DNA from 3 places in the Pseudomonas sp. S2_A10 genome. Region 1 is predicted to be linked to each of the others. Evidence: predicted binding sites of a transcription regulator. Region 1 holds the regulator's gene; each other region holds the start of a gene.
The links. The regulator sigma-54, encoded in region 1, starts transcription at its own class of promoters, with help from an activator protein. The targets are predictions, from matches to a motif close to ANTGGCATNNANNTTGCTNT.

Region 2: AB4N41_RS17345 (circularly permuted type 2 ATP-grasp protein) is a predicted target of sigma-54. The motif match lies at 3,120-3,139, and genes of this name have one in related genera.
Region 3: glnA (type I glutamate--ammonia ligase) is a predicted target of sigma-54. The motif match lies at 3,798-3,817, and genes of this name have one in related genera.

The regions. Positions count from the first base shown of each region.
Region 1 is NZ_CP162773.1:2,910,818-2,917,989, reverse strand. Features, by position in the region: gene AB4N41_RS13100 (KpsF/GutQ family sugar-phosphate isomerase) at 1-425, shown strand, start outside; gene AB4N41_RS13095 (KdsC family phosphatase) at 425-949, shown strand; gene lptC (LPS export ABC transporter periplasmic protein LptC) at 958-1,530, shown strand; gene lptA (lipopolysaccharide transport periplasmic protein LptA) at 1,517-2,062, shown strand; gene lptB (LPS export ABC transporter ATP-binding protein) at 2,062-2,787, shown strand; gene AB4N41_RS13075 (RNA polymerase factor sigma-54) at 2,954-4,444, shown strand; gene hpf (ribosome hibernation-promoting factor, HPF/YfiA family) at 4,518-4,826, shown strand; gene ptsN (PTS IIA-like nitrogen regulatory protein PtsN) at 4,838-5,302, shown strand; gene rapZ (RNase adapter RapZ) at 5,305-6,162, shown strand; gene AB4N41_RS13055 (HPr family phosphocarrier protein) at 6,178-6,453, shown strand; gene AB4N41_RS13050 (ZIP family metal transporter) at 6,488-7,172, opposite strand, start outside.
Region 2 is NZ_CP162773.1:3,834,746-3,841,917, forward strand. Features, by position in the region: gene AB4N41_RS17320 (hypothetical protein) at 1-236, shown strand, start outside; gene AB4N41_RS17325 (PLDc N-terminal domain-containing protein) at 308-499, shown strand; gene speE (polyamine aminopropyltransferase) at 741-1,616, shown strand; gene AB4N41_RS17335 (hypothetical protein) at 1,905-2,138, shown strand; gene AB4N41_RS17340 (ribonuclease E inhibitor RraB) at 2,348-2,695, shown strand; gene AB4N41_RS17345 (circularly permuted type 2 ATP-grasp protein) at 3,173-4,582, shown strand; gene AB4N41_RS17350 (alpha-E domain-containing protein) at 4,595-5,545, shown strand; gene AB4N41_RS17355 (transglutaminase family protein) at 5,542-6,345, shown strand; gene AB4N41_RS17360 (c-type cytochrome) at 6,467-7,172, opposite strand, start outside.
Region 3 is NZ_CP162773.1:2,296,955-2,304,126, forward strand. Features, by position in the region: gene glnL (nitrogen regulation protein NR(II)) at 1-605, opposite strand, end outside; gene AB4N41_RS10530 (DUF4124 domain-containing protein) at 836-1,459, opposite strand; gene AB4N41_RS10535 (DUF4124 domain-containing protein) at 1,456-1,968, opposite strand; gene glnA (type I glutamate--ammonia ligase) at 2,298-3,704, opposite strand; gene thiI (tRNA uracil 4-sulfurtransferase ThiI) at 4,032-5,486, shown strand; gene typA (translational GTPase TypA) at 5,626-7,172, shown strand, end outside.

The DNA.
Region 1 (7,172 bases):
TCGCGTTCTCGCATCCGGGCGGTGCCCTTGGCCGTCGCCTGCTGCTGAAAGTCGAAAACGTCATGCACGCAGGACAGGAGCTGCCGCAGGTACAACGCGGTACCCTGCTCAAGGACGCGCTAATGGAAATGACCCGCAAGGGTCTGGGCATGACCGCTATTATTGAGACCGATGGCAAGCTCGCCGGGATCTTCACCGACGGTGATTTGCGCCGCACGCTGGATCGCGCCATCGACATCCGCAGCGCCACCATCGACCAGGTGATGACTGCACACGGCAAGACCGCCCGGCCCGACATGCTCGCCGCCGAAGCCCTGAAAATCATGGAAGACCATCGAATCAACGCCCTGGTAGTCGTCGACGAGGAGGATCGCCCGATCGGCGCCTTCAACCTCTCCGATCTGCTGCGCGCAGGAGTCATGTAATGAGCAACGATCTGCTGCAACGCGGCAAAGCGATCAAACTGGCAGTGTTCGACGTCGACGGTGTGCTCACCGACGGGCGCCTGTACTTCCTCGAAGACGGCAGCGAGTTCAAGACCTTCAACACGCTCGACGGCCAGGGCATCAAGATGTTGATGAATGCCGGCGTGCAGACGGCGATCATCAGTGGTCGCAAGACCCCGGTGGTCGAGCGCCGCGCGAAAAACCTCGGCATCCCGCATCTGTTTCAGGGGCGCGAGGACAAACTGGTGGTACTCGACGGTCTGCTCGCGCAACTGGGCCTAAGCTATGAAGAAGTCGCCTATCTCGGTGACGATCTGCCAGACTTGCCGGTGATCCGCCGTGTAGGGCTGGGCATGGCGGTGGCCAACGCTGCCGATTTCGTCCGCGAACACGCCCACGGCGTTACCCGCGCCCGTGGCGGCGAAGGTGCCGCCCGCGAATTCTGCGAATTGATCCTGCGCGCCCAGGGCCGCCTCGAAGCGGCCAACGCCGCGTACCTGTGAGCCTGACCATGTTTAGCAAAAAGTTTCGCAATTTCCTGCTGTTCGGCTGCATCGCGGCGATTTTCGCTGCGGTGGGCTACTGGAACATCAGCCCGGAGCGCTTCCTCGACAAGCCGCCGGTCTCGGCCGCCGAGAATCCGATCGACTGGTACGCGACCAACACGCACACCATTCAGTACCTGCCCGACGGCAAGGTGCAGTACGAGATGACCTCCGACAAGGCCGAGCACGTCAAGGCCACCGATGTCACTCTGGTAACCAAGCCTGATTTGAACATGTACCGCGGCACCGACTTCCCGTGGCACGTGACCAGCGAGCGCGGCGAAGTGAATTCGGGCGGCACCGAAGTTGAATTGATCGATTCGGTCCGCGTACAGCGCACCGATGAGAAACAGCGCGGCACCCTGATCACCAGCACCCGCATGACCGTGTTCCCGCAGCAAGAATATGCGCAGACCGCGCAACCCGTTAGAATCGAGGGCGCTGGCGGCGTATCGACTGGCGTCGGAATGAAAGCGTACCTGAAGGACAGCAGGATACACCTGCAATCGAACGTAAGAGGACAGTATGAGGCTCGTTAAAACCCTCCCTATTTTGCTCAGTCTGGGCGCAGCACTGGGAAGCGCGAGCGCCTGGTCCCTGCCGAACGATCAGCAGCAGCCTATCCGCATTCAGGCCGACGACGCCCAACTGGACGACAAGAATGGCATCGCCACCTATAAAGGTGACGTGATCATTACCCAGGGCTCGATGATCGTTAAAGGCAACACCGTGACCATGACGCGCGCGCCCAATGGCGACATCGACGTGGTGACCTCGGTAGGCAACCTGGCTTACTTCGAGCAGTTGCAGACCCAGGGCGACGCCAACCCGGTCAAGGGCTACGGCGTGACGATTCAATACCACGCCCAGCAGAACCGGGTGGTGCTGATCGACAAGGCCAAGGTTATCGACAAGGATAACAACGTCACCCAGGGCGAAAAAATCGTCTACGACACCGTGAAGAAGCTGGCCAGCGCCGGTCGCGCCACAGGCAGCAAGGTCACCGAATCGCGTCCGCGCATCGACATGGTGATCCAGCCGAAGAAGAAAACCGAAGAGAAATCCCAGTAATGGCAACTCTGAAAGCTCAGCACCTGGCCAAGGCCTATAAAAGCCGCCAGGTCGTGCGTGACGTCAGCCTGTCGATCGACAGCGGGCAGATCGTCGGCTTGCTCGGCCCGAACGGCGCCGGCAAGACGACGTGCTTCTACATGATCGTCGGCTTGGTGCAGGCTGATCAGGGCCGTGTGCTGATCGATGATCTGGACGTCAGCCACCAGCCGATGCACGGCCGCGCCAAGGCCGGTATCGGCTATCTGCCGCAAGAAGCGTCGATCTTCCGTAAACTGTCGGTCGCCGACAACATCATGGCGATCCTCGAGACCCGCCCGGAGCTGGACAAGGCCGGTCGTCGCAAGGAGCTGGAAAGCCTGCTGCAGGAATTCCACATCAGCCACATCCGCGACAACCTCGGCATGAGCCTGTCCGGTGGTGAACGCCGCCGGGTGGAAATCGCTCGCGCCCTGGCGACGGCACCGAAATTCATACTGCTCGACGAACCGTTCGCCGGCGTTGACCCGATCTCGGTCGGCGACATCAAGCAGATCATCCATCACCTCAAGGCCAAGGGCATCGGTGTGCTGATCACCGACCACAACGTGCGTGAGACGCTGGACATTTGCGAAACCGCTTACATCGTCAACGACGGTCAACTGATCGCTGAAGGCGATGCCGAGACCATCCTGGCCAACGATCTGGTCAAGGAAGTGTATCTGGGTCACGAGTTCCGCCTGTAAGCGCGACAGCGCTGTATCGATTCAAGGCGCATTTATCCGCTTTAATTGTTACAGCGCTCTAGGCAAACACTTCAGTTTCAGGCATATAATTTGCTTAAGTTTGGCGCTTCGGCGCCCTGTAGTGGATGGCGCAAAGCGCCGGCGAATAAGGTGTTAAGCCCCTGCCATGAAACCATCGCTAGTCTTGAGAATGGGCCAGCAGCTGACGATGACACCGCAGCTGCAACAGGCCATCCGCCTGCTCCAATTGTCGACCCTGGACCTGCAACAGGAGATCCAGGAGGCTCTGGAATCCAATCCGATGCTCGAGCGCCAGGAAGAAGGCGACGACTTCGACAACGCCGATCCGCTGGCCGACAACGCCGAACAGAAGCCCGCCGAAATCCAGGAACCCTCCTACCAGGAAACCGCCCCGACGGTGGATAACCTCGAGGATGGCGATTGGAACGAGCGCATCCCCAATGAACTGCCAGTGGATACCGTCTGGGAAGACGTTTACCAGACCAGCGCCAGCAGCCTGCCCAGCAGCGATGACGATGAGTGGGATTTCACCACCCGCACGTCCGCCGGCGAGAGCCTGCAAAGCCATCTGCTCTGGCAACTGAACCTGGCGCCGATGTCCGACACCGATCGCCTGATCGCTGTCACCCTGATCGACTGCATCAACAATCAGGGCTATCTGGACGAAACACTCGAAGAAATTCTTGAAGCGTTCGATCCGGAACTGGACATCGAGCTCGACGAAATCGAAGCCGTCCTGCATCGCATCCAGCAATTCGAGCCCGCTGGTATCGGCGCCCGCAACCTCAGCGAATGCCTGCTGCTGCAATTGCGCCAGCTGCCCGCGAAGACGCCGTGGCTGACCGAGGCCAAGCGGCTTGTCGCCGATTACATCGACCTGCTCGGCAGCCGCGATTACAGCCAGTTGATGCGGCGCATGAAGCTCAAGGAAGACGAGCTGCGCCAGGTCATCGAACTGGTGCAGAGCCTCAATCCGCGTCCCGGCTCACAGATCGAGTCGACCGAAGCCGAATACGTGATTCCCGACGTGATCGTGCGCAAGGACAACGAGCGCTGGCTGGTCGAGCTGAACCAGGAATCGGTGCCTCGCCTGCGCGTCAACGCCCAGTACGCCGGTTTTGTGAAGCGCGCCGACACCAGCGCCGACAACACTTTCATGCGCAACCAGTTGCAGGAAGCGCGCTGGTTCATCAAGAGCCTGCAGAGCCGCAACGAAACCCTGATGAAAGTGGCCACGCAGATCGTCGAACATCAGCGCGGCTTCCTCGAATACGGCGACGAAGCAATGAAGCCGTTGGTATTGCATGACATCGCCGAAGCGGTCGGCATGCACGAATCGACGATTTCCCGGGTGACCACACAAAAATTCATGCATACCCCGCGCGGTATTTATGAGCTGAAATACTTTTTCTCCAGCCACGTCAGCACCTCCGAAGGCGGCGAATGCTCGTCCACGGCGATCCGCGCGATCATCAAGAAACTGGTCGCTGCGGAAAATCAGAAAAAGCCGTTGAGTGACAGCAAGATCGCTGGTTTACTGGAGGCACAAGGCATTCAGGTGGCTCGCCGCACCGTCGCCAAGTACCGCGAATCCCTCGGAATCGCGCCTTCGAGCGAACGCAAGCGGTTGATGTAAGCCACGTTACAGCGTTCCAGTGGCAGGCTTTTCGGCCTGCCGCTTTATGCACTGGCAACGAAGGAGAAGCTGTATGCAAGTCAACATCAGTGGACACCAACTGGAAGTGACCCAACCTCTGCGTTCCTACATCGAGGAAAAACTCCAGCGACTGGAGCGACATTTCGACAAGATCACCAACGTGCAGGTCACGATGTGCGTCGAAAAGCTGAAACAGAAGATCGAAGCCACCTTGCATATTCCCGGCAGTGAAGTGGTCGCAAACGCAGAAGATACCGACATGTACGCTGCGATCGACTCACTTACCGACAAGCTGGATCGCCAACTCAAAAAGCATAAGGAAAAGACCCAGAGCCTCCTCCAGGGCGCGACCGGTCGTTAACACCCCTATCCATGATCCGACTTGAAACCATCCTGACCCCCGGCCGTTCCCAAGTGAACGCGCCGGGCGGCAGCAAGAAAAAAGCCCTCGAACAGATTGCCAACCTGATCCACCGCGAAGTGCCGGATCTGGCGATGCAGGATGTCTTCGAGGCGCTGATCGCCCGTGAAAAACTCGGCTCCACCGGTTTTGGCAACGGCATCGCCATTCCCCACTGCCGCCTCAAGGGCTGCGCGGGGCCAGTGAGCGCCCTGCTGCACCTCGAAGCCCCGATCGATTTCGACGCCATCGACGGCGCTCCGGTGGACCTGTTGTTCGTACTGCTGGTCCCGGAAGCCGCAACCGACGCGCATCTGGAGTTGTTGCGCCAGATCGCCAGCATGCTCGACCGCAAGGAAGTGCGCGACAAATTGCGCAGCGCTCCGAGCAATGAAGCCTTGTACCAGGTTGTACTGGACGAGCAGAACGGGCACTAATCATGCGTTTGATCATTGTCAGTGGCCGTTCGGGCTCGGGTAAAAGTACCGCCCTGAATGTCCTTGAGGACAACGGCTACTACTGCATCGACAATCTGCCGGCCGGTTTGCTGCCGGAACTGGCCGAGCGAGCGCTGATTCACACAGAACTGGCGCAGCCGCTGGTCGCCGTGTCGATCGATGCGCGCAACCTGCCCAGCCATCTGTCACGTTTCCCTGAGTTGCTCGAAGACGTGCGTGCCAAGCATATCAAGTGCGATGTGCTGTACCTGGACGCCGATGAAGAAACCCTGCTCAAGCGTTTTTCCGAGACCCGTCGTCGTCACCCGCTGAGCAACGCCAATCGCTCACTGGCCGAGGCGATTCACGACGAAACCGCCCTGCTCGGTCCGATCGCCGATCTGGCCGACCTGAAGATCAACACCACCAGTCTGAATCTGTATCAACTGCGCGACACCATCAAGTTGCGCCTGTTGAATCAACCGGAGCCCGGTACGGCGTTTCTGGTCGAGTCGTTCGGCTTCAAGCGCGGCATGCCGGTCGACGCCGACCTGGTGTTCGACGTGCGCTGCCTGCCCAATCCGTACTGGAAACCGGAACTGCGTGCGCAATCGGGCCTTGATGCACCGGTGGCCGAGTACCTGGCGCAGCAGCCGGATGTCGAAGAAATGTATCAGGACATCTACGCCTACCTGAACAAGTGGCTACCACGCTTCGCCGCCAGCAACCGCGCCTACGTCACCATTGCCATTGGCTGCACCGGCGGGCATCACCGCTCCGTCTACCTGACCGAACGACTGGGTCAGGCCCTGCAGAAAACCCTGAAGAACGTCCAGGTTCGCCACCGCGACCTCACCTAAAGGATTTACACCGCGATGCCTGCTCGTGAAATCGAAATCATCAATAAGCTGGGCCTGCATGCCCGGGCATCGGCCAAATTTGTCGGCGTGGCGGGTCAGTATCCAGACTGCACGATCCGAGTGGGACGCACACCTGAAACGACTGTCGACGGCAAGAGCATCATGGCTATGATGATGCTCGCGGCGGGTAAAGGCACCAAGATCCATTTAAGCACCGAAGGCGAACAGGCTCAGGAAGCCATGGACGCATTGGTCGATCTGATCGAAAGGTATTTCGACGAAGGTGAATAATCCTTGAGGCGGGGACACTGTTCCTCGCCTCCATTCACCCCAACGCCGTATCCATCACCATCATCAGACAAAACCCGATCAGAAGGCCCAGACTCGCCAGCTTGTCATACCCATGACGGCGCGATTCCGGGATCACTTCGTGGGTCACCACCAGCAACATCGCCCCCGCCGCCAGTGCCAGCCCCAGCGGCAGCAGCACCTGAGCCAGACTCACGAGCCACGCACACAGCAGCGCAAATACCGGTTCGACCAGCCCCGACGCCGCGCCGATCAGAAACGCTCTGACCCGCGACATTCCCGCCCCGGCGAGCACCAGAGCAATCACCAGTCCTTCCGGCACATCCTGCAACGCAATGCCCATCGCCAGACTGTCGGCGTCCGCCATCCCGCCTCCGGCAGATACGCCAACCGCCATGCCTTCCGGAATGTTGTGCGCGATGATGGCGAACACGAACAGCCAGATTCGCGGTGGAATCACCGGATGCTCCAACGTGCCGACGAGCATCTCCGGCGAGGCACCGCAAATGCGCCGATCCACCAGATACAGACCGAACGCACCGAGCAGGATGCCGAAGCAGATCAGGCCACTGGCGGCCCACGGCGTCAGGCCAAGGCTCTCAGCTGCAGCTATGCCCGGCACGATCAGCGAAAACGCCGTCGCCGCCAGCATCACTCCCGCACCAAATCCCAGCAAGGTGTCGCTGAGTGCCTGCGGCATG
Region 2 (7,172 bases), 920 kb from region 1:
AACTGGCCAAGACCGAAGCACTGACCGCACTCAACCGCATCCAGGTGCAGATGAGCAGCCTGAACAAGGAAAACGGCGGTTACACGTTGATGAACTTCAGCCAGTTGCTCGACGATGAATTGCAAATGGTCCTGGTCTACGGCAACGACGTGCCCCGCGTGCTGGAGTTGTGCGCCGAGGTCGGCATCGCCGCTGCGCCGGCACTGGAAGCCTTGAAGGTCGCTGTTCACGTCTGAACGCAATAAAAGGGAACCCTGCGCGCGACCGTCTATCCTAAAAGTGCATGCCACTATTCTGGAGCGACACCATGGGTTCCACGTTCAACGGTCTGATTGGCCTGATCATCCTTGCCCTCGATATCTGGGCCATCATCAATGTGCTCAAAAGCGGCGCCTCCACCGGGATGAAAATCGTCTGGGTGTTGCTGATTATCCTCCTGCCGGTGCTGGGCCTGATCATCTGGGCTATTGCCGGGCCACGGGGTAACGTCCGGATCTGAGCTGATTTTCGATCACACGGTCATCCCTGTGGGAGCGAGCCTGCTCGCGAAGACGTTGTGTCAGTCGCCATCACCGGCAACTGATACTCCGCTTTCGCGAGCAGGCTCGCTCCCACAGTGGTTTGCGCTGGTAAAAAACAACCGGAGGTTCGACCTGTCATCTTCGGCAACGTAGAATGCGCGCCTTTCCCGGGCAATCGTCCCCACGATGGCGCCCGCGCATTTATCGGAGCACTTGACCATGACCGTCACCAAGACCAGCGAGTACCTGGAAACCCTCTACGAAGGCTACGGCCAGCGTTTTCGCATGGAAAAACTGCTGCACGAAGTGCGCACCGAACACCAGCATCTGGTGATCTTCCAGAACCCGCGCATGGGCCGGGTGATGGCGCTGGACGGCGTGATCCAGACCACCGAAGCCGACGAATTCATCTACCACGAAATGCTCACCCACGTGCCGATCCTTGCCCACGGCACCGCCAAGCGCGTGCTGATCATTGGCGGCGGTGACGGCGGCATGTTGCGCGAAGTGACCAAGCACGCCGGCGTCGAGCACATCACCATGGTCGAAATCGACGGCACTGTGGTCGACATGTGCAAGGAATTCCTGCCGAACCATTCCGCCGGAGCCTACGACGATCCGCGCCTGAACCTGGTGATCGATGACGGCATGCGTTTCGTCGCCACCACCACTGAAAAATTCGACGTGATCATCTCCGACTCCACCGACCCGATCGGCCCGGGCGAAGTGCTGTTCTCGGAGAACTTCTACCAGGCGTGCCACCGCTGCCTGAACGAAGGCGGCATCCTCGTGACTCAGAACGGCACGCCGTTCATGCAAATCGACGAAGTCAAAACCACCGCCGGTCGCCTGCGCAGCCTGTTCCCGGACTGGCACTTCTACCAGGCCGCCGTGCCGACCTACATCGGCGGCTCGATGACCTTCGCCTGGGGCTCGACCAACCCGGCCTACCGCAAGCTCAGCCGTGAAACCCTGCAACAGCGCTTCATCGGCAGCGGCATCGTCACCCGTTACTACAATCCGGAAATCCACATCGGCGCGTTCGCCTTGCCGCAATACGTGCTGCAAGCGGTCAACAAGCCAAGCAACGACTGATCACTCTGAAGTCGCTCTGCAAGGGAGCTTTTGTGGCGAGGGGATCTATCCCCGTTGGGATGCGCAGCATCCGTGAACCGGCCTGCGCGGTGTCTCCGTTAAACCGCAATGGACGGCATTACGACTGCTGCGCAGCCGAACGGGGATAAATCCCCTCGCCACAGAGTCCGCCCTATCGATCGGATGGTTATTTTCACCGTTGGCGGCTGTAATCCTTTTGAACCAACTATCGCGGAAAAAAGTCGAGATAGAGGTAAGCCCATTTACGGGTTGATCGAGGAGGCACTGATGCAAAAGTGGAAAGTCACTTTCGTGGATGATCACGGCGAAATTGTTGATGAAGTCTTCGAACGTGAGGAATGCCCGTCCGATGATGAAGCCGCGCGGCTGATCAAGGAGCGGCTTCTTCCGGTCGCCGCCCAGCTGGATCTCAACGACCTGCAAGGGCGCACCACCGATGCCGAGGTGAAAAACCTCAAGACCCAGAACGGCATCGAAATCCGCAGCATCACCCCTGTCTGAACACTTCCTGTCATCTCGTAAACCAGGCCTTGGCAGCGGCGCTCTCTTGGGGCTACTCTGCAGGCGAGATCAGCGAATGGATCGCTAAGGTCTGGTCTTGTCAGCTACATGCTTGTTTCCCGCGCGCAACCACGTTGCCGTAGTACTTAGGCCAAAAGGCCCGGGGCGGGAATACGGAAAGTCTATCCATCAATCGAGGGGGACGATTCATGAGCACAGCCTATCAAGAAGACATCAGCAGCAACGTTCTGCGCCGCATGAAAGAAGGCGGTTTCGATTTTTCCCGGTTCCATCCCATCGAGTTCTACGCGATTTTCCCGGACGAGGAGCGGGCGCGCAGGGCAGCAGGCAAATTTCGCGGTGAATCCATCAATGCCCAGGTCAGTGCGCGCGACGACGGCGCCTGGTCGCTGGAATTGAGCAAAGTGATGTACGCAACCTATGACGACATCGGCGATTTCGAGCAAGGCTTTTCTGCCGTGGTCGAACCGCTGGGCGGCATTATCGAGGGTTGGGGCGTGAAGCAGGAGGTGCGCAATCGTTACCGGTTGAATTGATATTGCGCATTGTTTGTCGGGCAACGGCTGACCTTCGGGTCGGCCGTTGTCGTTTCTGGCTTCTGCACATCGCAGTGGCAAAACCCTGAAACAAGAATCCCGGGCAAAAAAAAGCCACCGGAGAGGGTGGCTAAAAGGGAAGACGGGTGTGCAATAAAGTCCTGTCGGGACGGGGCTGCCAAGGCAGTTCAGATCAGTTGAGCTGTCTCCTTCGCGGCGGCGTGCCGGGGAAGTTTTGCAGCGAATGCGCGGATTATCCGCAGTCGTGGCCGGGCAGTGAAATCAACTCTGACTATGCTGGTGATAGGCGATGCAGTGCGTCGCAATGAAGCGGGGGCAATCGGGCCGGGGCATTTGCCGCACAGGAATGGTGCGCAGCCTTCGGCGTGGATCTACAACCGATTGAAATCAAAGCGTTTATGCCGATGGCACGGGCCTTGCGAAGGCCTGTATGTCCGGAGTGACAAGGAGTACGGCATGATCCGCACCTATTTTGACGAGATGTACGATGCCGGCGGCCTGGTCCGCCCGCATTACCGGGAATTTGCCCGCTGGCTGGCCGAGACGCCCGACGAGCTGCTCGCGCAGCGCCGCCGCGAGGCCGATCTGCTGTTCCACCGTGCCGGGATCACCTTCACGCTCTATGGCGACGAGCAGGGCACCGAGCGCCTGATTCCGTTCGACACCATTCCCCGCAGCATTCCGGCCAGTGAATGGCGGATTGTCGAGCGCGGCTGCATCCAGCGGGTCAAGGCGTTGAATATGTTTCTCGCCGACCTCTACCACGAGCAGCGCATCATCAAGGCCGGGATTATTCCCGCCGAACAGGTGCTGGCCAACGAGCAATACCAATTGGCGATGCAAGGTCTGGATCTGCACCGCGATATCTATTCGCACATCTCCGGGGTCGATCTGGTGCGCGATGGCGATGGCACTTATTACGTTCTCGAAGACAACCTGCGCACACCCAGTGGCGTCAGCTACATGCTCGAAGACCGCAAGATGATGATGCGCCTGTTCCCTGAACTGTTCGCCGCCCAGCGCATTGCCCCGATCGATCACTATCCCAATCTGCTGCTCGACACCCTGAAAAGCTCAAGCCCGATCGACAACCCGAGCGTGGTGGTGTTGACGCCGGGACGCTTCAACAGCGCGTTCTTCGAACATGCGTTTCTGGCGCGGGAGATGGGCGTTGAACTGGTGGAAGGCGCAGATCTGTTCGTGCGTGACGACAAGGTATTCATGCGCACCACCGATGGCCCGAAAGCGGTCGATGTGATCTATCGCCGCCTCGACGACGCATTCCTTGATCCGCTGGCGTTCAACCCGGACTCGATGCTCGGTGTGCCGGGGCTGCTGTCGTCCTATCGCTCCGGCAACGTGGTGCTGGCCAACGCCATCGGCACTGGCGTGGCCGACGATAAATCGGTGTACCCGTTTGTCACCGACATGATCCGTTTCTACCTCGACGAAGAACCGATTCTGAAAAACGTGCCGACCTGGCAATGCCGCAACCCGTCCGAGCTGTCCCACGTACTGGCCAATCTTGCGGATTTGGTCGTCAAGGAAACCCAGGGCTCCGGCGGTTACGGGATGCTGGTCGGACCGGCCGCGACGACGGCGGAAATCGATGCCTTTCGCGAGCGCATCAAAGCCAAACCCCATGCCTACATTGCGCAGCCGACGCTGTCGCTGTCGACCTGTCCGACCTTTGTCGAAAACGGCATCGCGCCGCGCCATATCGACTTGCGTCCGTTCGTGCTGTCCGGCCGCGAAACCCGTGTGGTGCCTGGCGGTTTGACCCGTGTCGCGTTGCGTGAAGGCTCCCTGGTGGTGAACTCCTCCCAGGGCGGCGGGACCAAGGACACCTGGGTAGTCGAGGATTGAAGGAAGCTTGCCATGTTAAGTAGAACTGCCTCGGATCTGTACTGGATGTCGCGTTACCTGGAGCGTGCGGAGAATCTCGCGCGCATGCTCGACATCAGTTATTCGCTGTCGCTGATGCCGCAGGACGGGCGCGGCGACGGTCTGCACGAACTCGCCATGCCGTTGCTGATCACCGGCACCTTGGACGATTACCTTGAACGCCACGGCGACCTGCACGCTGAACGCTTGCTGCATTTCTTCGCACTGGACGCGGCCAACCCGGCCAGTATCTACAGCTGCCTTGGTGCAGCGCGGGCCAGTGCCCATGCCGTGCGCGGGCGAATCACTGCGGACATGTGGGAAAACATCAACGCGACCTGGCTGGAAATTCGCGGCATCGCCGAACAGGGCTTGAGCCGCTATGGCATGAGTCGTTTCTGCGAATGGATCAAGGAGCGTTCGCACCTGTTTCGCGGCGCCTCTTACGGCACGATCATGCGCAACGACGCGTTTCGCTTTATTCGTCTGGGCACGTTTATCGAGCGCGCGGACAACACGCTGCGCCTGCTTGATGCGCGTTACGAAATGGCCGGCGATCAGGCCGAAGCGGTCAGCGATGGCACCGCGCACGCTTATTACCAGTGGAGTGCGCTGCTGCGGGCGTTGTCGTCGTTCGAGGCCTACACCGAAATCTACCGCGACGCGCCCGGCGCCCGGCATGTCGCCGAATTGCTGCTGTTGCGCGCCGATGTGCCGCGTTCGCTGCGTGCCTGTACAGAAGAGATTGACCAGATCCTCGCGCAACTGCCCGGCGCCAACGGCCGCCCGGCACAACGCCTGGCGGCGGAAATGGACGCGCGCCTGCGTTACACCGGCATCAACGAAATTCTCGAAGAAGGCCTGCACGCCTGGCTGACCGAATTCATCCCGCTGGTGCGCCAGTTGGGCAACGCCATTCACAGTTCCTATCTGGAGGCTGCATGAGACTTTCCATAAGCCACGAGACCACCTATCACTACGAAGATCAGGTGCGCGCGAGCATCCAGTACCTGCGCCTGACACCCCACGACAGCGAGCGTCAGCATGTCCTCAGTTGGCAACTCGACCTGCCGCGTCCGGTGCGTGCGCAGCTCGATCCGTTTGGCAACATCCTGCATGTGCTGACCATGGACGAGCCGCACGAAGCGATCATCATCGGCGCCCGTGGTCAGGTCGATATCGATGAATTGCGCGAGGCCGAACATGAGAGCCAGTCGGCGCTGCCGTTCCTGCGCTTCACGCGCCTGACCGAAGCCGACGAAGCCTTGCGCGAGTTTGCCGCGAAGAACTGCAAGCAGCGGCGAGACCGCACCGCGCTGATCGACTTGATGCACGGTCTGAATCAGCACATGAGCTACACGCCGGGCTCTACCGAAGTCGACACCAGCGCCGCCGAAGCTTTCGCCGGTCGGGCCGGGGTCTGTCAGGATCATGCCCACGCCTTTCTAGCCTGCGCGCGCAGTCTCGGCGTGCCGTCGCGTTACGTGTCGGGTTATCTGTACAGCGAAGATTGCGAGCATCTGGCCAGCCATGCCTGGGCGGAAGCGTGGCTGGATGACGCGTGGTACAGCTTCGACGTGACCAACCAGCTGGCGCGCCCTGAGCGACACCTGAAGCTGGCGGTGGGCCTGGATTATCTCGATGCCTGCCCGGTCCGTGGCATGCGCCGGGGCGGCGGCTGCGAGCAGATGCACGCCAAGGTGTTCGTCTCGCCGACACCGGTTATTTCCGTGCAGCAACAATAGATTCGGGATACCGCTATCGCTGGCAAGCCAGCTCCCACAGGATGACCGCTGATTCGAACTCTGCGCATACCCTGTGGGAGCTGGCTTGCCAGCGAAGAGGCCAGTAATAACACCCTAAGGCTTACGGCTTAACTTTGCGCCCGGCCATATGCTTGAGATAGCCCACCAGCATTTCAAGATCTGTATCCGGCAATACCTCAGCAGAAAACCCCGGCATCTTCGCCTGCGGCCACTGACGCAAACTCTGCGGATCGCGGATGTAGCGCTTCAAGAAATCCGCCCCGAAATACTCGGTCGGGCTATACGGAATATTCAGATCCGGACCGAACTGCGCGTCTCCGGCACCATTCAACCGGTGACAGGCCAGGCAGTTTTTTTGAAACAGGGCAAAACCCTGGTTCACCGGATCATCGGCCTTCAAGGCAGGATCGGGCAGCAGGGCAGGAAAGCGTTGGGCCACCGGGGCCATCAGCTTGATACTGGCGACTTCGAACGGCCACTGCTCGGGGCTGATATTGCCCGCCTGCGGATCGGTCCAGACCAGATAGAACGGCCCGGCGCTGTGCTTGCCGGCTGACAGCGGTGGCCACGGCTGCGCCGGATCCTCGATCGCCAGCCATGCCCGCGCGCCGTCCTTGTTCAGCAAGGGCGCGGCGGCCAACTCTGCGGCAAAGCCATCCAGCGCCACCGCCTGCAAGTGATCCTCCGGCTTGACCCCCGTCAGCAATGCGGCCAGCGGCACGGCCTGATAGGTCATGTCCTTCTTATAGGAAACATCATTGTTGATCGTGAGAGTTTGCAGCTGAGGATGCTTGAGCAGCTCTTCG
Region 3 (7,172 bases), 610 kb from region 1:
ACGTTGCACATGGCCAGCGACGGCAGTTTGTTCGAGCCGAGCATGCGATCGACCAGATTGCGCAGGCGGTCGGCCTCTTCGATGATCACATTGGTGTAATCGCGCAGGCTTTCCTCCGGCAGTTCGCGGGCGAGCAATTGCGCTGCGCCCCGGATGCCGCCGAGGGGGTTCTTGATCTCATGGGCGAGGCCGCGCACCAGCATCTTGCTGGTTTCCTGCTTGGACAGCTGCGCCTCTTCCTTGGTGATGCGCAACAGGCGATCACGCGGGTGCACTTCAAGCAAAAGCAAAGTCTCGCCGTTGCTGAGGATTGGCGTGACCGCGTAATCCACGGTCAGCGTCTGGCCGGTGAGGGCGGTGAGCATCGCTTCACGCTTGGTGAACGGGTGCGCCTGCTCCACCGCCTGACGCAGGGAATTGAGCGCCTCGGGGGATTCGGTGAACAGCTCGCTGATGAACTGGCCGTGGCTGCGCTGACCGCTGACGGCCAACAGCATCTCCGCCGCCGGGTTCATGTACTCCAGGCGCAATTCGGCGTCGAGCAGGATGGTCGCCGTGGTCAGGTTGTCGAGCAGCAAACGGTGAATAGCGTCGCTTATGGTCATCTGGACCCCTTTTGGAGCAAGGCGTGCGCGAGAACAAAGCGCTGATGTCGGGAAAATGCAAAAACCAAACCAAGGCTCCGAAAAGAAGCGTTTAACCCCTGAAACAGGCGTTTGACGCGCGTTTGTATGGCACGAAGCCAGCTCAAACGGGAAGTTTCGAACCAAAATGGGTTGGGTTGTGGGCGAGATGCAGTTTAGTGCACCAATAGAGTGCGCGCGGCTGGCGGAGGTTAAAAGAAGCGCAGGAATGGATTTTTCGGCTCTTCAGGTTTGTCCTTGAGCGGACATTCCGGGCGCACGCCATAGTCGTCGGCAACGCAGGGTTTGACCTGACGTTTCTGCGCGAGGGAAATGCGCAGCATGTGGAACGGCTGATTGGCGGTGCGTTCCACGGTACGCCCGGCGGCGTCGAGGATTTCGATCGAAAGGCTGTGGCTGCCGCGATCGATATTGCTCAGCGCAAATACCGGGCTGACGCCGGGCTCGCCAGTGGCCTTGCCATCCAGCAGCAGGCGATAACGATGGCCGCTTTGCAGGCCGGGCTCGCTGGTGACGCTGACGATCAGCTCGCCGGCGCTGCTGCGCAGAGTGGCATCGGGCTCCGGGATCAGAATGCGCAGCATGTCGTAGTGAAAGGGCGCTGGTTCGGCGGATTTTTTCGCTGTGGTGATCGGCGCTGCGGTGTTGGCAGGGACAGCCATGCGATTGCTCGTCGCGATCGGCACTCGCTTGGCGTTGGCGCGTGGCTGGTCGGTATAGACGCGGTTGCCCTGCGCGTCGACATAGGTAAAGACCTCCGCCAAGGTGTACGTCGACATCAGCGCCAGAACGAGTACCAGCCCCGCGCGGATCATGGTCTATGCACCCGTTGCACGGTGAAGACGGCTGGCGGGCTCTGCTGAATGACGGTCTGGCCGTCGATCACCTGCACGGCCAGGCGATGCTCGCCGCGATCGATGTTCACCAACTGCAAAACCGGTACGTTGCTCGGCTGGCCATAGGGCTCGTCGTCCAGCACCAGTCTCAGTTGATGCGGCGATTGCAGGCGCGGTTTGATCAGGACATTGACCGTAAAGGTGCCGTTGTTGGCGCGCAGCGCCTCGTCAGTGGGCAGACCGGCGAGTTCGAGGATTTCATAGGCGTTGCGCGGTGGTTGCGGTTGTTCTGCGGTGGGTGATTGCGGCGCGCTCGGTGCTTGCGGCTCGACCCGATTGAGCGGCGGCAGCTCGACCGGTTGCGCCTGCACGCCGTCCGGCGGCTGATTGCTGTACGCCGTGTTGCCGTTGGCGTCGGTGTACTTGTAGATCTGCGCGGCGGCGGGCAGAGCGATCAGCAGCAGAATGTAGAGAAACGTGCGACCCATGAAATCGACCGGGATTGGAAGCGATGGGTAGCAGCATAGGACAGGTGGGGCGGTTGGCCAAAACCGTTAATAACTGGAATTGAAAAGACTGGTAGCCAAAACACGGATCGTTCCCATGCTCTGCGTGGGAATGCCTCCTGGGACGCTCCGCGTCCAGTGACGCGGAGCGTCACGGGCTGCATTCCCACGCGGAGCGTGGGAACGATCAATGACCCACCGCTTTCGCGAGCAGGCTCGCTCCCACATGGAAAATGCGTTGCGCCGGGCAATAAAAAAGGCCTCCCAAAGGAGGCCTCTTTTGTCACGCCGCTTTACGCAGCGCTACCGGATCAGCAGCTGTAGTACAGCTCATATTCCAGTGGGTGTACGAAGGTGCGAACCTTGATTTCTTCTTCCGATTTCAGCGCGATGTAAGCGTCGATGAAGTCGTCGGAGAACACGCCGCCCTTGGTCAGGAACGCGCGGCCCTTGTCCAGCTCTTCCAGGGCTTCTTTCAGGCTGCCGCAAACCTGTGGAATCTCTTTCGCCTCTTCAGGCGGCAGATCGTACAGGTTCTTGTCGGCGGCATCGCCTGGGTGGATCTTGTTCTGGATACCGTCCAGACCGGCCATCAGCAGTGCTGCGAAGGCCAGGTACGGGTTGGCAGCCGGATCCGGGAAGCGTGCTTCGATACGGCGGGCTTTCGGGCTCGACACGTAAGGAATACGGATCGAAGCGGAACGGTTGCGAGCCGAGTAGGCCAGCATTACCGGAGCTTCGAAGCCTGGCACCAGACGCTTGTAGGAGTTGGTCGCCGGGTTGGTGAAGCCGTTCAGGGCCTTACCGTGCTTGATGATGCCGCCGATGAAGTACAGAGCGGTATCGGACAGGCCGGCATAGCCTTCACCTGCGAAGGTGTTCTTGCCGTCTTTCCAGATCGACATGTGTACGTGCATGCCCGAACCGTTGTCGCCGTACAGTGGCTTCGGCATGAAGGTCGCGGTGCGGCCGTAAGCGTCGGCAACGTTGTGCACAACGTATTTCAGGGTCTGAACTTCGTCGGCCTTCTTCACCAGGGTGTTGAACTTGACGCCGATTTCGTTCTGGCCGGCAGTCGCCACTTCGTGGTGGTGAACTTCAACCGACTGACCCATTTCTTCCAGTGCGTTGCACATGGCAGTACGGATTTCGTGGTCGTGGTCGAACGGTGGAACCGGGAAGTAGCCGCCTTTCACGCCTGGACGGTGACCCTTGTTGCCACCTTCGATGTCCTGGTCGGACATCCACGAACCTTGCTCGGAGTAGATCTTGAACATCGAGCCGGAGATGTCCGACTTGAATTTGACCGAGTCAAAGATGAAGAACTCAGGCTCCGGACCGGCGAATACGGTGTCACCGATACCGGTGGCTTTCAGGTGCTCTTCGGCGCGCTTGGCGATCGCACGTGGGTCGCGATCGTAGCCCTGCATGCTCGAAGGCTCGATGATGTCGCACACCAGAATCAGGGTTGGGTCTTCGGTGAACGGATCGAGCACGGCAGTTTCGTCGACCGGCATCAGGATCATGTCGGAGGCTTCGATGCCTTTCCAGCCGGAGATGGAGGAACCGTCGAACATCTTGCCGACTTCGAAGAAGTCGTCATCCAGCGCATCGCGAGCCGGCATGGTCACGTGGTGCTGAGTGCCTTTGGTGTCCGTGAAGCGCAGATCAATCCACTTGACGTCATGATCTTTGATGAGTTGAACCGACTTCGACATAGTGTCCTCCGGGTGAATTAGGGCGGGTAGTGGATGCCCTTAATAATGGTGATGCCGGCGCGAATACTCTGCCAAGGCAACCTGCCTCACAAGGGAGCAAATTGCATGCCAGTGCCCCAGCATGGGTTTTTTGCCCCAAATTCACGCTTATTAAGGCGTGCGAGGTACTGAATCGACAAATCCCGCCCCTTAATGTTGCGTTTAAATTCAGAAATGACCTGTTTTGGTGCAAGCAAAACCTTCTGCACATTAACTGGTTAAACCTTGAGCAATTTCCGCTATAATCCGCGCCCCCCTTTTTCGGCTGGCCGTTCGCGCGCTGTTTTCATGAAACTTATCGTAAAAGTCTTCCCCGAGATCACCATCAAAAGCCGACCTGTCCGGACGAAATTCATCCGCCAGTTGGCCAAGAATATCCGCACCGTGCTCCGTGACCTGGACCCGGCCGTGGTGGTGAACGGCGTGTGGGACAATCTCGAGCTGGAAACCCGCGTTACTGACCCCAAAGCCTTGAAAGAGATGGGCGAACGCCTGACCTGCATGCCGGGTATCGCGCATTTTCTGCAGATCGACGAGTACCCGCTGGGCGATTTCGACGACATCACCGAAAAGTGCAAACAGCACTACGGCGATGCACTGGCCGGGAAGATTTTCTCGGTGCGCTGCAAGCGCGCAGGCAAGCATGCCTTCAGCTCGATGGACGTGGAAAAATACGTCGGCAGCAAGCTGCGTCGTGAGTGCGGTGCGGCCGGAATCGACCTTAAAGCACCGCAAATCGAAGTCCGTATCGAAGTTCGCGACAAACGGTTGTTCGTGATTCACAGCCAGCACAACGGCATCGGCGGCTACCCGCTCGGCGCGTTGGAGCAGACGCTGGTATTGATGTCCGGCGGCTTCGATTCGACCGTGGCGGCTTACCAGATCATGCGTCGCGGCCTGATGGCGCACTTCTGCTTCTTTAATCTCGGCGGGCGTGCCCACGAATTGGGCGTGATGGAAGTCGCGCACTTCATCTGGAAGAAGTACGGCAGCTCGCAACGCGTGCTATTTGTCAGTGTGCCGTTCGAGGAAGTGCTGGGCGAAATTCTCGGCAAAGTCGATAACAGTCATATGGGCGTGGTTTTGAAGCGTATGATGTTGCGCGCCTCGTCCGAGATCGCCGAACGGCTGCACATCGATGCACTGGTGACCGGTGAAGCGATCTCCCAGGTGTCGAGCCAGACGCTGCCGAACCTGTCGGTGATCGACTGCGTGACCGACAAGCTGGTGCTGCGGCCGCTGATCGTCGCGCACAAGCAGGACATCATCGACACCGCCAACGAGATCGGCACCGCCGATTTCGCCCGGCACATGCCGGAATACTGCGGCGTGATTTCGGTCAACCCCAAGACCGCCGCCAAGCGTGGCCGGGTTGAGCACGAAGAGAAAGAATTCGACATGGCGGTACTCGAGCGTGCGCTCGCCAACGCCAAACTGGTGCCGATCGATCGGGTAATCGACGAATTGGGCCAGGATTTGCAGATTGAAGAAGTCAGCGAAGCGCTGGCCGGTCAGATCGTGATCGACATCCGCCACCCGGATGCCGCCGAGGATGACCCGCTGGAGCTCGCCGGCATAGAGGTACAGACGATGCCGTTCTATGCAGTGAACGCACGTTTCAAGGAACTGGACCCTACTCGCCAGTACCTGCTGTATTGCGACAAAGGCGTGATGAGTCGCCTGCATGCCCACCATTTGCTCAGTGAGGGGCATGCCAATGTGCGCGTTTATCGACCGAGCTAAGTGCCCGGGGCTGTTTGCCTGTGGCCTGCGTCACCGGCCCCCCGACACCGCCGTCAAGCTGTAACGGCCATGCCGGACACTACTGCTAATCGCTGCCATGACTTGTCAGCAAACCGAATCCTCTGATCGAGATACACAAGTGATCGAAAATCTACGCAACATCGCCATCATTGCCCACGTTGACCACGGTAAAACCACCCTGGTAGACAAACTCCTGCGTCAATCCGGCACCCTGGAGCGCAACGAGCTCAACGACGAGCGCGTGATGGACTCCAACGACCAGGAAAAAGAGCGCGGTATTACCATTCTGGCGAAGAACACCGCCATCAACTGGAACGGCTACCACATCAACATCGTGGATACCCCGGGCCACGCCGACTTCGGCGGCGAAGTTGAACGCGTAATGTCGATGGTCGACTCCGTTCTGCTGCTGGTTGACGCTCAAGACGGCCCTATGCCGCAAACCCGTTTCGTGACCAAGAAGGCTTTCGAAGCCGGCCTGCGTCCAATCGTGGTCATCAACAAGGTTGACCGTCCAGGCGCGCGTCCGGACTGGGTTCTGGACCAGATCTTCGATCTGTTCGACAACCTCGGTGCGACCGAAGAACAACTGGACTTCCAGGTTGTTTACGCTTCGGCCCTGAACGGTATTGCCGGTCTGGACCACACCGCCATGGCGGAAGACATGACTCCGCTGTACCAGGCAGTAGTCGACCACGTTCCGCCTCCGGCCGTTGACCGTGACGGTCCGTTCCAGATGCAGATCTCCGCTCTGGACTACAACAGCTTCCTGGGTGTTATCGGTGTTGGCCGTATCGCTCGTGGTCGCGTCAAGCCGAACACCCCGGTTGTCGCTATCAGCGCTGACGGCAAGCGTCGCAACGGTCGTATCCTGAAGCTGATGGGTCACCACGGTCTGCACCGCATCGACGTTGACGAAGCAGCAGCTGGCGACATCGTCTGCATCAGCGGCTTCGACGAGCTGTTCATCTCGGACACTCTGTGCGATATCAACACCGTCGAGGCGATGAAGCCGCTGACCGTTGACGAGCCAACCGTTTCCATGACCTTCCAGGTAAACGACTCGCCATTCTGCGGTAAAGAAGGCAAGTTCGTGACCTCCCGTAACATCAAGGATCGTCTGGACAAAGAGCTGCTGTACAACGTTGCACTGCGCGTTGAAGAAGGCGACTCGGCTGACAAGTTCAAGGTGTCCGGCCGTGGTGAGCTGCACCTCTCGGTACTGATCGAAACCATGCGTCGCGAAGGCTTCGAGCTGGCCCTGGGCCGTCCTGAAGTGATCATCCGTGAAGTCGACGGCGTGAAGCAGGAACCGTTCGAAAACGTCACCATCGACATCCCTGAAGAATCCCAGGGCAAGGTCATGGAAGAGATGGGTCTGCGTAAGGGCGACCTGAGCAACATGGTGCCGGATGGCAAGGGCCGTGTTCGTCTGGAATACAACATCCCTGCTCGCGGTCTGATCGGTTTCCGTAACCAGTTCCTGACCCTGACCAACGGTGCTGGCATCCTGACCTCGATCTTCGACCGTTACGCTCCAGTGAAGTCGGGCCACATGTCCGGCCGTCAGAACGGCGTTCTGGTTTCGGTTGAAACCGGCAAGGCTCTGACCTACTCGTTGGAAACCCTGCAGGCCCGTGGCAAGCTGTTCGTAGAACACGGCCA